Regions from separate parts of the Pseudoalteromonas sp. SR41-1 genome, predicted to be linked through region 2. Evidence: riboswitches for the same ligand, from Rfam matches in the RefSeq annotation. Region 2 holds a riboswitch; the other holds the start of a gene.
The links. Region 2 has a riboswitch for cyclic di-GMP ahead of H5118_RS13550 (hypothetical protein). Riboswitches for the same ligand answer to the same signal wherever they lie in the genome.

Region 1 (6,641 bases), on a different contig from region 2:
CCATACGCACCATAACCGTATTGAAATAACGGATTTGAGCCATCTTTTTTAAAGCTGTCTTTTCGATAAACAACTGATACGGGTACTTTAACTCCGTCGCGAGCAGTTACCATTAATCGCTCAGACTGATAGTCATCGGCATTAAAACTACCGAGTACTTTTTGCTGTTTAAGTAGTGTTTTTTCGCCAGTTGCTAAATCAACATCATATAAAGAACCTGGTGTTGTTAAACTTGAGTAATAAATACGCGCAGTGCCTGTGTCTGGCTCTGGGTTCATTGCTATTGCAGCATAATAACAAGGATCGGCAAACTCAAGTGCCATACGATCCCCTTGCCTATTAACAACTACAAATCGAGCTTGCCCTTGCTCGCGTTCACTCAATACTAAAAAGTCATTAAATAACTCTACACCTTCAAGCAGTACATTCTCTCTGTGAGCTGTATGCTCAACCCATTGTGTTTTATCTGCAATTGTTTCGTTTGTTGCCGTCATTAATCTAAAGTTTTTAGCTTGCCAGTTAGTCACAATATAAAATGTGTCACCTAGCTTATCTACGTCAAACTCGTGGCCATCTTCACGCGGCATTAATGCTTTAAATTCGCCAGTGGGCTTATTAGCATCAAGCACCCATGTATCATTGGTCTCTGTCGATGCTAAATCAATAATAATTAAGCTTTCATCGCGGCTTTTACCAAGTCCCATAAAAAAGCTGCTGTCTTGCTCTTCGTAGACCATTACGTCTTGGCTTTGCTCGCTGCCAAGCTCATGCCTAAATACTTGGTATCCTAATAGCGTTTTTAAATCTTTTTTTACATAAAAAACAGTTTTATTGTCGTTAGCCCAAACAACTTGTCCTTCTGTATTTTCAAGTACATCAGGTAGCATTTCACCGGTCGCTAAGCTTTTAAAGCGAACATTATAAATACGACGACCTTCAGTATCTTCAGAGTAAGCCATAAGCTGCTCGCATGGACTTAGTGCGACTTCGCCCAGCTCAAAAAACTCAAATCCTTCAGCTAAGACATTCACATCGAGTAAAAGCTCTTTATTATCGGCCTTTATGCTCGTACTTCTATAGTGACGCGAGTATTCATCATCACCACGAACTTCTGAGTGATACCAGTATTTCCCGTCTTTAACGGGTACCGAATTATCATCTTTTACAATGCGTGCTTTTAACTCTTCAAAAAGTGTATTTTGTAGTGGCTTCATAGCAGCTAACTGTTCATCGCAGTACGCATTTTCAGCATGTAAATGCGCAAGTACTTGCTCATCCTGGCGATCGTCATCACGCATCCAATAGTAATTATCGGTACGTATCTTATTATGAGTACTTAATGTATGGGCTTGCTGTTTAGCAATCGGGAAATTAGGTAATAAACTTAAAGAGTAGACAGGACGAGACACAACAAAACCAATTAAAAAAATAATGTGATTTGCAGTTTATCATAAAAATAAAAAAGCCCATCCAATAGTTGGATGGGCTAAAACGGTAAACGCTTCATTACTAAAACCGCTATACCTTTGGGAAGATAATTTAAGCTTTATATTTGCTGCCAAGCCATAGCCCAGCTTTGCCCTACACCGGGTTCGAACATAGACTTATTATCGTCATTCGTGCGGCAAAACTCATTAAATGGCCAAGGCCTGCATTGATATACATGCCCAGTTTTTGGCTGCAATACCTTTGTACCCGCATTATAGTTTTCACAATTTTCAGGGTACACGTAATCATAAGTATCAAGGTTCTTAACAACACGCTCATCGCATTTTGCAATACAATGAAAGCCGACGTGTGCTTTACATATACCACTGCTTTGCAAAGCAAAAATTTCATTATTTCTATAGGCTACAATTAAACCCTGTTCGGTCATTTTACCTGCGCTAACCAGAGGAACATGCACATTAATATGCTCGGCAACTAAACGTGGCCATGCGTGAGGCTCACCTTGCTCAAGCGAGGTGATCTTGTAATCAAATGATAAACTAACCAGCTCTCCTTGCATGTCGTAAAAGGTTACACTCACCACATCACCAATAAATAATTGGGTATGATGATTTAAGCAACCTATTGTTGACCACTTTCCACAGGCCAACGACGTATGCATAAACACGGCAACACCTTAAGAGTTACAAAATCTTATCCATACACTATGGATACACAAAAAATACACTGAGGGCAAGTGATACATAACAACACGTTATGCAGTAGTCCCGCTACCATAGCTTTTAAAAAGACTTAGACCGGAAACTTTGCGTCCTAACCTTTCGGCTAGTTTGCCAGCAATGCGGCGATTATAATTCGACCCCGCATAACAATCAAACAAAAGAATGTAACCAAAAACAAAAACCAACCCTTTAAGGTTGGTTTAATGTGTTTTTAACTAAACAAATAAGTTAAAGGCTCTTTCGCCCACGTAAATACCAGCAACACCAATAAAGATATAAATATTAACCACGCAGGCCAAGACGCTTTTGTTACTTTAGCCTCAGGGTCATCCGCTTTTAACTCTTTTGAGCCTGTGATCATCGCCTTAACCAGCGGTTTGCCTTTTATTCTATAAACAATAATAGCTAATACATGTAAGCCAATAGCATAAAGTAAAATGTCAAAATTCAGCTCATGTAGCCAATTGGCAAAATCAATCGTATCGCTAGACACATATTGAGCAAGCGGCCCGTCAGTTAAAATACCATCACTGCTCATTAAGCCACTTACAAGTTGCGTTATGATCAATATAAAAAACACTATCACCATACAGCTACCGGGTGCTGAATGGCCTAACGATTCGCTTGGTGATTTTAATGCCTTTAAAATAGCTCTAGGAGAATGCAGTAACCCACTTAATCTCGCGGTTTTACTACCAATAACACCCCAAATTAAACGTGTTACTATAAGTGCTAAAGTAAAAAAGCCAGCAACAAAATGAAGCTCAATCATGCCCTCTTCAATACTAAAATAAAGCACTGCAATACTTACAACCAAAAACCAATGAAAGCATCTAATAAACCCATCCCACACTTTTAACGTCGTCATTGTGCCTATCCTTAAAAAAACAGTATTATTTAATTTGTTAACTACTTTAACATCATAATATTAAGGTATCCTTATGAGCCATTCTACAAGCCGTGAGAGTAAATATCATGCAACCAGTTAAAAAAGCTATTTTAAAAGGCTTTTTAGATATGCTACCACTGTGTTTAGCCGTTGTTCCTTGGGGTATTTTATGCGGCTCTTTAGCGATTCAAAATGGTTTTAGCGCCTTTGAAACCCAAGCAATGTCGTTATTAGTATTTGCAGGCTCTGCACAGCTTGTTGCGATTGAACTTATGGCGGGCAACACACCATTGCTCACAATTTTATTCACAACATTTATTATTAGCTCTCGGCATTTTTTATACGGGTTAGCCGTGCGTCATAAGGTGATTGATCAACCTATGCGTTGGCGCTTACCAGTAAGTTTTGTTTTAACCGACGAGCTGTTTGCGTTTTCTCATCATCGAAGAGCATATAGAACAAAAACACGCTTAATATACGCATTAAGCGCTGGTTTTAGCTTTTATATTGCATGGAATATTTGGACGTTAATTGGCATTGTAGCGGGCACAATGCTGCCCGACCTAACTAATTTAGGGCTCGACTTTGCAATTGCCGCGACGTTTATCGCGTTGGTTATTCCGGGAATCAAAAATTTGGCCTCACTCGTTACGGTAATTGTAGCTGGTATTAGCGCAACGCTTTTAAAAAGTACAGGATTTGAGTTGTGGCTTGTTTGCTCAGCGCTGCTGGCAATGGCCGCAGGTTACAGCACAGCAAGGCTAACCGCTAAAAAGGAAGCAACGCCATGATGACAACTATTTTACTCATGGCGTGTATTACATTTTTTACGCGTTATTTATTTTTACACCGCGCTTTACCGTTTAAAGTAGGTCCTAAAATGCAGCAATTTTTAAGCTTTAGCGCACCTGCGGTGCTTACAGCAATTTGGGTGCCTATCGTGTTTTTGAATGAAGATGGCATTAACTTAGACTGGCAAAACCCTTATTTAAGCGCAGCGATAGTCGCCATCATTGTTGCCTATAAAACACATAATATTTATTACACAACGCTTGCCGGTATGGGGCTATTTCTGATTTTAAATTAGAGCGCTCTTTATACTTTATGAAATACTGTACTCAGGTTAAAATACCGATAACAATAATAAAAAAGACGCCAATATGCACAAATTCCATCAATTAAGCGCAACAAGCTTGCAGGGTCAACCTATTAACTTTAGTGATTTTGAAGGTAAGGTTGTGCTTATTGTTAATACCGCAAGTAAATGTGGATTTACCTACCAATACGAGTCGCTGCAAGCTTTGCATAATAAATATGCCAGCCAAGGTTTAGTTATTTTAGGGTTTCCGTGTAATCAATTTGGTCAGCAAGAACCCGGCGACGCTACACAAATAGAGCAAGGATGTTTAATTAACTTTGGTGTGAGTTTTTTAATGGCGGCCAAAGTAGATGTAAACGGTAAGCATGCTCACCCAGTCTTTCGTTTTTTAAAATCGGCTTTACCTGGTTTTTTAACACGTAAAATAAAGTGGAATTTTACTAAATTTTTAATTGCTGCAGATGGCACGCCAATTAAACGTTATGCACCTTTTACTAAACCAGAAAAGCTAGAACTTACAATTCAAAAAGCTTTGGCACAAACTAAAAATGCGCTTTAAAAAGTAATAAAGAGGCGCAAGGCCTCTTTATTGCCAATACTACTGAAACTTAAACATACGCATAACTGCACATTTAAACTCTCAATATTAATTGGTATTTTATTTATACTAGTGAAATTTAATCGGTGTAATCGCTTAAATCATCTTCGCCTAGATTTTTACGCAAGCGTTTTTGCTCAAGGTAGTCTTCCAACTTCTTTTTAACCTTTTGCTTGTTCTTATCGTGTTGATTACGGCCGAGCATTTCGTACTCGTCTTCAACAAAATCGTCATCTAGCGCATCGTAACTAAATGTCTTACCCACAACCCACTCCATAAAGTGTTTGAGACCAACCAAGGATTTTATTATCGCAATAGTCGGTAAAATTAAAATGTTTAACGTCAAAATGCTGTGCAAATTAACATCAAAATAAAGCCACGTGACTACTGTAAATAGTCTTCATGTCAGTAATGTGAATAAATAGCGCTAAATTTGAATTGAGGAAAGTGAGAGTTTTTTATCGTATCGATAAATAAAATTTATTAATTTTTATTAGTTAGCCAATTTGACTAAAAAATAGTTATTTATTAATTAATTTCATTTACTAAAAAACAAACAAAAACAGTTAAGCATATGTTTTATATTAAAAAATAAAACTGGCATCAAACTTGTTATTAATTAATCGTCATCAACAAAAAGTAGAGAACAAACATGAAAAAATTACTATTAGTTAGCGCATTAATTTGTTCACCAGCCGCTATGGCTCATAACGATAACGATTCTGCAATTTCATTTAGTAATGATGAATGTAACGTCGAATTTAAAAATGATGTGCGCATTAAGCCAAACGAATTGGAAATTTTTACCGCCAACAATAAAACCATGCAGTTTAATACCCATGGTGACTTAACCGTAAATGGCGAACTTGTAGCGCTGAATAGTTCGCAGCGCGACGCGCTAACCAAGTACTCTGATAGCTTACGCACTCAATTACCTGAAGTAGCTAATATAGCGCTTGAGGGTGTAAAAATTGCCGGAGTAGCATTAGAAGAAGTAGGCAATGCATTTAATATTGACGGTCTTGATAATATGTCTGAGCTTATGGATGACATTAAAATCGAAGTAGAAAACACATTTTACCAGCAAGGTACATTTGTGATGGGCCAACAAAGTTTTAATCAATTTGGCGAAAACTTTGAACAACAATTTGAGCAGCAGATAGAAACAGCGGTTGAATCAGCAGTAATGCAATCAATGGGCAGTATTTTAGTAGCTTTAGGTTCTGAGTTACTTGGTTCAGGCGGTGATATGGATGCCTTTGAACAACGTATGGAAAATATGGGTGCACAAATAGAAGAAAAAGTAGAGCTACATGCAAGCGCACTTGAAGAACGTGCCAACTCTTTATGTGGAAACTTTGCTGATATTGCAAAACAAGAAGAGCAATTAGTAATGCAAGTGCCTGAGCTTGAAGGTTACCAGTTATTTAGCTTTAAACAAAATTAGTACAGCAAACGTTATTTAACATCCCTTTGGCAGCACTTAAGTTTACTTAAATGCTGCTTTTTTGTGTTTCGCAAACTTATACCAACCTGCATAAATCTTTGAGCAATTTAACGAATTAAATTGCACTATAACGTCGTTAAAAATTTTTTATTTAGAACAACTCGATACAAAAACTTTTGCCTAGTTCTAGCGTAATTTTCTTAACGTTAAATAGACCCCATATATAAGCAGATTGGTATTACTTTTTAGCTAATAAAGTAAGCTTACCCAATGTAACTATTGCTTGCTCAATTTGCGCGTTCCATTGCACACCATAACTTAATCTTACGCAGCTTTTATATTTATTAGAGGCCGAAAAAACAAGCCCAGGGGTAATACTAATACCAACCTCAAGCGCAAGTAAAAACAATGTTTGGCTATCGTACTCGCCTCCTAAA
Region 2 (6,641 bases):
AATTGTGGGGCTTATTGGGTACTATTTACTCTATTATTTTCTCATTTTTTATTGTAGATATTGTTGGAGCTGTATTTAGTTTAGCATGCCGCAAAGAGTATAGATTCCGATTAGCTGGCTTTTTAAAGCCATGGTTATTACTTAAGTCAATTTTAAACTTGTCTGAAACTTTTAGACACAACAATAATAGTTAGAATAATAAACCTTCGCTACCATGGTTTGGATTATACGAGTTCAGTATTGATGATTGTTGGTGTTTTTTTCATGCTTCTTTGATATATAAATATCAGCCGGATTGGCGGATATTTAATGATTCAGGAAATATTTTATTTAATTATTTTACTGACTTTATTAAATTATTTCGTATGGAGGTATTTTATATAATTTGTGTTTTTTACGTTTTAGTATTTGACAAGGGATTTCTAAAAATATTCTTCGAGACAGATTAAACCGAGTTATGATTCCTTTAATATTCACTGGAGGTACAATTAATTCAGTATTTAATTATTATAGTTTCAATGAACACTACAGCGGAGTTTACAACTATATTCTCAAAGGTGATTGGATGGGACACCTTTGGTTTATAGGTAATTTAGCTATATATTATTTATGTTTTTACTTTCTTTTGACCCTATGTTGTAAAAGTAAGAATGTTAATAACAGTAAAATATACTATTTTCTTTCATAGTTACACCTCTTTCCTCGGTTTTTCTTTTTGGTTTGGTTTGCATAATAAAACCTGAAATTTTATTTATCTCAACAAGAGCTCTTCTTGATTATGCTCCTTACTTTATTCTTGGTATGTATTTGTATAAAGAGAGAGATGCATTTTTTGAATTAATGAATATAAATTTAACAATGGCTAAAATTGTATTTACAAGCGCTTTATTTTATTCTCTGTCTTTATTGTTATCTGCAACTAACTATCTTCTACTAAAGTTTTTGTTACATTCATAGGAGCCTTTTTTGGGATAGCATCAATCTCTTTACTTTCTTATATCGGTCGAAATAAAAGTGAAAAAATAAAACTCCTTTCCGATGCTATTTATACAATCTATTTGTTACATCAACCTGTTATTGTTATTCTTTAATAATGTCTAAGTATACCCTCCCTATACTGATTTAGTTTTTGAAAATTTGTATTTTTACCCTTTTAAGTACATTTTATTTCCATCAATTAATAGTTAAAAAATCTAATATATTAGCATTTCCTTTTAGTGGTAAATTACGAAATAGTAAATGAATGTAATATCCCATATTATAAATAGATATGAATTACTTTATTTGAAATATTATTTTCGGTAGGTAAACACCAGAAACACTTTAATTTAATATATTTAACCTCTAGATAAATTTAAATGCAATTCTGGGTTTGCATTTAAATTAAAGGTAATTTTATTTACATTGAGTTAGATTATTTGGTTGATAAGCTAAGTCACCGTAATATGAGAAATTAGTATTAACAAAATCAATTGCAGTTGTATTTGTGTTTAAGTAGCGTAAATCACATAGTCTCGCAGATTCATCAACTTTTACGGTTGAATTTAACATCCTAATATGAGAATCAAAGGCGATTAAAGCAGACACGTTTGCTGTATTTATATAACATTCGGTGCATGTAAATTCATTGTTCCATAATTTTAAGTTATACCTTGCTTCGTTACCTGATAATGACTTTATTTTATTTAAAGTAATATTTTTTCCTTTAAGATCTAGATCTGCATCTCTACTATTTGAAATTACTGTATTATTAATAGTTATATTGCTGGTATTTGTATTTGAGACTATTCCGTCACCTTGCTGGTAGCTTCTACACCCTTCAATACCACCGATATTGTTTGATATAGATACATTATCTATTAATATATCCTTAGAATATCCATCTATAAGAATACCTGAAATGTGACAATCTCTTTCATTTTCAGTAGAAGTCGCTAGACCATCTAAAATTGTGTTTGAAATACTAATATTATGGGTGTCAGAACCATTTATGCGTATACCAGCCTTGTAATAACCCATACTTTTTAAGTTATTTATCGAAATATTAGATACATACTTATCAATATTGCTATCAAATTCTATGCAACTAGAGTTGTTGTAAGCATTAACACTCTCAATGTTTACGTTTTCAACATTATTATTTTTAAACCGGAAACAATACCTGGTGTTTAAAAATGATAAGTTTCTAAATGAAATATTACTACGAGCAATAACAAGCCCTGAGTTACCACCTGAATAAAAATTGTAATTGCTACTAAATGTCACATTATTAAGCCCAACAACTTCCATTGGATGACTACCTTGATTAAGTACTAGAGCATCAGTTTGTGAGTAAGTTCCAGGAAGCAAATTGATTTTATTTAATGATGTGTCAGATAATAAATTGTTTAGATTACTAATGGACGCAGGAGAATTCGCTGTATAACCATTACCAGAACCATCAGGACTAATAAAGGCTGTATTTGCTTGTAATGTAAATGAAAATAAGAAGAACGATGATACTATAATAAATTTTTTCATGATTTATACCTTTAGTAAATTAATATTCAAATAGGTTTGAAAAATGAATAGGTAAACAAAGGTATAGTTATGAATTTCAACTAGTGTCTATGCGGTAACCCCGCTACCATAATAAATGAAGTATTTACTTTAGGCCGGAAGCTTTGCGTCCTTGATTTTCACCAAGTTTGCCTTTATCACTTTCTGCTTCTATTATAGTAAAGTTTGACTCAATTGAAAGCTTAAACTTTATTTAATTATAACTCACTGAATTAATTAAGCTAAAGTTAACTGGATTACCTATTTGAGGAACGGTGGACATGAGATTCATACGTAATCATTGAAATTATCTAATCAAAAACTGGAAGTTTTATTATTTAATGATTATTAAAGTATGGCTTTTAAGAGCCAAATTATAAAAATATTATTCTAACAAACATACTCTACTAATAGCTTTATTCTTCTTTGCTATAATCCATTTATCTAAAAAATATTTCTAAGTTGATTGCTTGAGTTTTTTAATTGCATATTATATAGTTAATAAACTATATAAATTTCTATTAAGTATTGCTACAGGTATATAATTTTATTTATTTCAAGGATGTGACACAGTTGTAAAGAAAATGGATATACTCTTTCATTGCCCCTATAATCTGTATTTTTAATAAAGACGACTTTATATAAGAATGAAGTGACTATGTGCTTTAACGTCTCGAATGTAAGGTTTTTTATTTCACATATTATCAAATGCTAATCATTAATAACTACTATGATGAATTTACAAAAATCTAAAATTCCAAAGCTTTAAAGTTGTACTCAATTGTTTAATTAATCTGAAGCGAAATAATCCCTAATTCAAGATTCAAAAATGTCAAAAATTAAACGTAACCCATAAAAAATACTTGCTATACTTGAGTCATAATTAGACTACACGCGCAAAGTTCTTAGTCAAGTAGCACTTCTGCGAAAGTTTGGTGGGGCAGTAGCGAAAGGTTGACGGTACGTTGGTCATCTCGATTTTGATTAAGAGCCATATTTAATAAGTGTCGAAAACAATGTCAGCATTACCTTAAATGGTTTTGTAAATCATGATGGTATTGTAATGAATATCCGGCTATTGATGATGTAAAACCTACAGTACTAAAGGGTAACGTTTCATTGAAGTAACTGTATTATTATACTTAGAGTAACAATTGGTTCGAGCTTAATTGTTGGAGCCGGAGCCCTGATAAGTAAAGATTTACCAATTAATGCCGTATATGCCCGGGACTCAGCTAATAAATTAAATTTCTAGCGGAATAGCAACATGGAATTTTAGATAATATTTTAGACACAAAAGGAATTAAACCTAAAAGATATTTTATTAAACGCCATGATAAACAATATTTTTATTATAGATCTATAATTAATATTTATAAAAGCTGTTATGTATTCTAAATGTGCAGGGTGTTGGAGTAGTGTATCGAATATTTGTATCCAATCGAGTTTACATTTAGGTTGAGGTTTACGCTTCAAAATGCTTTTATTAAGTTGTACATTAAGTTAATGTTCAAATAACGGTTAGGTTTAACGTTATATTTAATATTAGTAACTCCTTAATTCGATGTTTTATAAGATAAATAAACTAAACTTTCAGCGAGCTTTAACTTGAACATAAAAAATGATCCCGCAGTAAATAGTTTTTTACAAAGAATGCCAAAAAACATTCAAGAAACCTTTACTGATGAGCAGCTAATGTATCTAAAAGTTGCGATAGGTGCTCGTCAGTGGGGGAAACATAGTGTTGACTTTCGCGGCGTACTCAGCTTTTTTAGATATCGTTATTATATAGTTTTTTTAGGTGGTCGTAATAGGCGAGTGCTTAGTGAGGGGAGTAAAAAAATCTCTCTATTATTAAAAGTTTTTTTTACCAGTGTGCTTGCACTTCTACTACTATTATCATTTACATTAATAGCTTATTTGATTAAATCTGCGTTGGGAATTGATTTGTTTGAAGGATATTCATTTGGTGTTTGGTCTCGGTTTAAGAGCCTATTTAATTAAACTCACCTTATCCTAATTGTTCTTTTTTCGTTAGAATGTAAATTTTTCTGTTATTCGAACTTAATAGTAATGTATGGCTAAGCTCGCAAAAATATTGTAAAATTATTATTAAATCTACTTCTAAGTATTTGCTATAAAGGAATGGAATCGCATGACCTCTTCAAGGACTTTTAAGCCTAACGGCTCCTCAGATGCTAGTTTTTATAGATTGTTCGACATTTTTTCGCTATTTTTGGCCTTTCAATGCTCGAGTTTTCTTTATCATTTTGAGCTAACTACCCACTACATGATTGCAATATTAACTGTTGCCTTAAGTTACTTATACTGCGCTGAAATATTTTCGGCTTATCGTTCGTGGCGTGCAGGTAAATTTAGAGACATGATTTTTACAGCCTGGAGTGCATTGTTTTTAGCATTTGCCACTTTGTTTTTTGTTATGTTTGTTTTTAAGTTGACTGAGTCACTTTCACGAGTTGGTTTAGGTTTATGGTTACTGTTTAGTATTATATTTTTATACACGTGGCGCTATGCCGTTAATTTATATAAACGAAATCGCCGTAAGCTCGGTATGAACTTACGTAATGTTGCCATAGTAGGGGCTACTGAGTCGGCGGTATATTTATATGACGAGATTGAAAAAAACGATGAGTTAGGTTTTAAGTTTTTAGGCTTTTATGACGACCGTAAGCCAGAACGATTATTTAATAATGTAGCTACTTACGAAGTAACAGGCACAATACAAAACGCTATTTGTGCAGCACGCGAGGGAAAAATAGACATACTCTACATTGCACTGCCAATGAAAGCTGATAAGCGCATAGCAGATCTATTATTGCAACTGGGTGATACCACTGTAGATGTACATTTTATACCCGACTTTTTACTATCAAACTTAATACATGCACGTGTAGAGCATGTTGGTAACGTAGACACACTAAGCGTATTTGAATCGCCTTTTATTGGTGCGCGTGAGTTTATAAAACGCACCGAAGACATAGTAGTGTCGTCGATTATATTAATGCTTATTTCACCCATACTTATTGCTATAGCGTTCGCTGTTAAATTTACTTCAAAAGGACCTGTAATTTTTAAGCAAGACCGCTACGGGCTTGACGGACGTAAAATTAAAGTGTGGAAGTTTCGCTCAATGAGCGTGACCGAAAACAGCACAGTGGTAACTCAAGCCACTAAAAACGATTCCCGTATAACACCATTAGGTGGTTTTTTACGCCGCACCAGCCTAGACGAACTGCCGCAATTTATAAATGTTTTAAAAGGCGATATGTCGATTGTGGGGCCTCGGCCACATGCTGTTGCACATAACGAGGAGTACCGTAAAAAAGTAGAGTTTTATATGCTACGCCATAAAGCAAAGCCCGGTATAACAGGTTGGGCTCAAATCAATGGTTGGCGAGGCGAAACCGATACCCTTAATAAAATGGAAAAACGGGTAGAATTTGACTTGCACTATATTAAGCATTGGTCGTTATGGTTTGATATAAAAATTATTTTTTTAACAATATTTAAGGGATTTAAAAATGCAAACGCTTACTAATCCGGTTAAAGGCTTACTTTTAATTGTAAGTATGGGGGTTACATCCCCAGCATTTGCGGCGCTTAAGCCAGGCAGTGTTATAACTAAAGACGGCGCAGAAATTACGCCTACTTTAACTACAGGAGTTAGCAGTAATGATAACTTTTTTAGCACCCCGAATGATGAAGAGTCGCGTTTAATATGGACTATTACCCCAAACATTGATGCACTGATAGAAGATGGCGTAAATTATTACAGTATTAATGCAGCTACGAGTACAAGCTTGCATAACAAAGACAGCGCAGATAATTTTACCCAAGTTAATTTAAGTGCTGCAACGCATAACGAATTTACCAGCCAACATAGGTTAGATATTAATGCCAGCGCCGATTGGTTGTATGAGCCACGTGGTAGCGGTTTAACTGAAGGCTTAGGTGATGCAATTAACGAGCTGGTAGAATACCAACAACACAATTTTAATGCTCGATACGAATATGGTGCCGTAAGCTCAAAAGCCCAAGTTGCACTGCAGGCTGGTTTTTTTAACAAAAAATACCAAAATTTT

Region 1: linked by a shared signal. The riboswitch ahead of H5118_RS16835 (chitin-binding protein) and the one ahead of H5118_RS13550 (hypothetical protein) in region 2 are both predicted to bind cyclic di-GMP.

What each region holds. Positions count from the first base shown of each region.
Region 1 covers NZ_JACJEK010000021.1:28,276-34,916, reverse strand. The annotation lists gene H5118_RS16840 (S9 family peptidase) at 1-1,409, opposite strand, end outside; gene H5118_RS16835 (chitin-binding protein) at 1,547-2,110, opposite strand; cyclic di-GMP riboswitch class I at 2,207-2,294, opposite strand; gene H5118_RS16830 (cytochrome b/b6 domain-containing protein) at 2,383-3,039, opposite strand; gene H5118_RS16825 (AzlC family ABC transporter permease) at 3,147-3,851, shown strand; gene H5118_RS16820 (AzlD domain-containing protein) at 3,848-4,147, shown strand; gene H5118_RS16815 (glutathione peroxidase) at 4,221-4,718, shown strand; gene H5118_RS16810 (PA3496 family putative envelope integrity protein) at 4,837-5,022, opposite strand; gene H5118_RS16805 (YggN family protein) at 5,410-6,204, shown strand; gene H5118_RS16800 (PLP-dependent aminotransferase family protein) at 6,443-6,641, opposite strand, start outside.
Region 2 covers NZ_JACJEK010000014.1:103,551-110,191, forward strand. The annotation lists gene H5118_RS13540 (lipopolysaccharide biosynthesis protein) at 1-194, shown strand, start outside; gene H5118_RS20930 (acyltransferase family protein) at 431-688, shown strand; gene H5118_RS13550 (hypothetical protein) at 1,396-2,520, opposite strand; cyclic di-GMP riboswitch class I at 2,611-2,702, opposite strand; gene H5118_RS13555 (3-phosphoshikimate 1-carboxyvinyltransferase) at 4,192-4,542, shown strand; gene H5118_RS13560 (undecaprenyl-phosphate glucose phosphotransferase) at 4,694-6,097, shown strand; gene H5118_RS13565 (outer membrane beta-barrel protein) at 6,081-6,641, shown strand, end outside.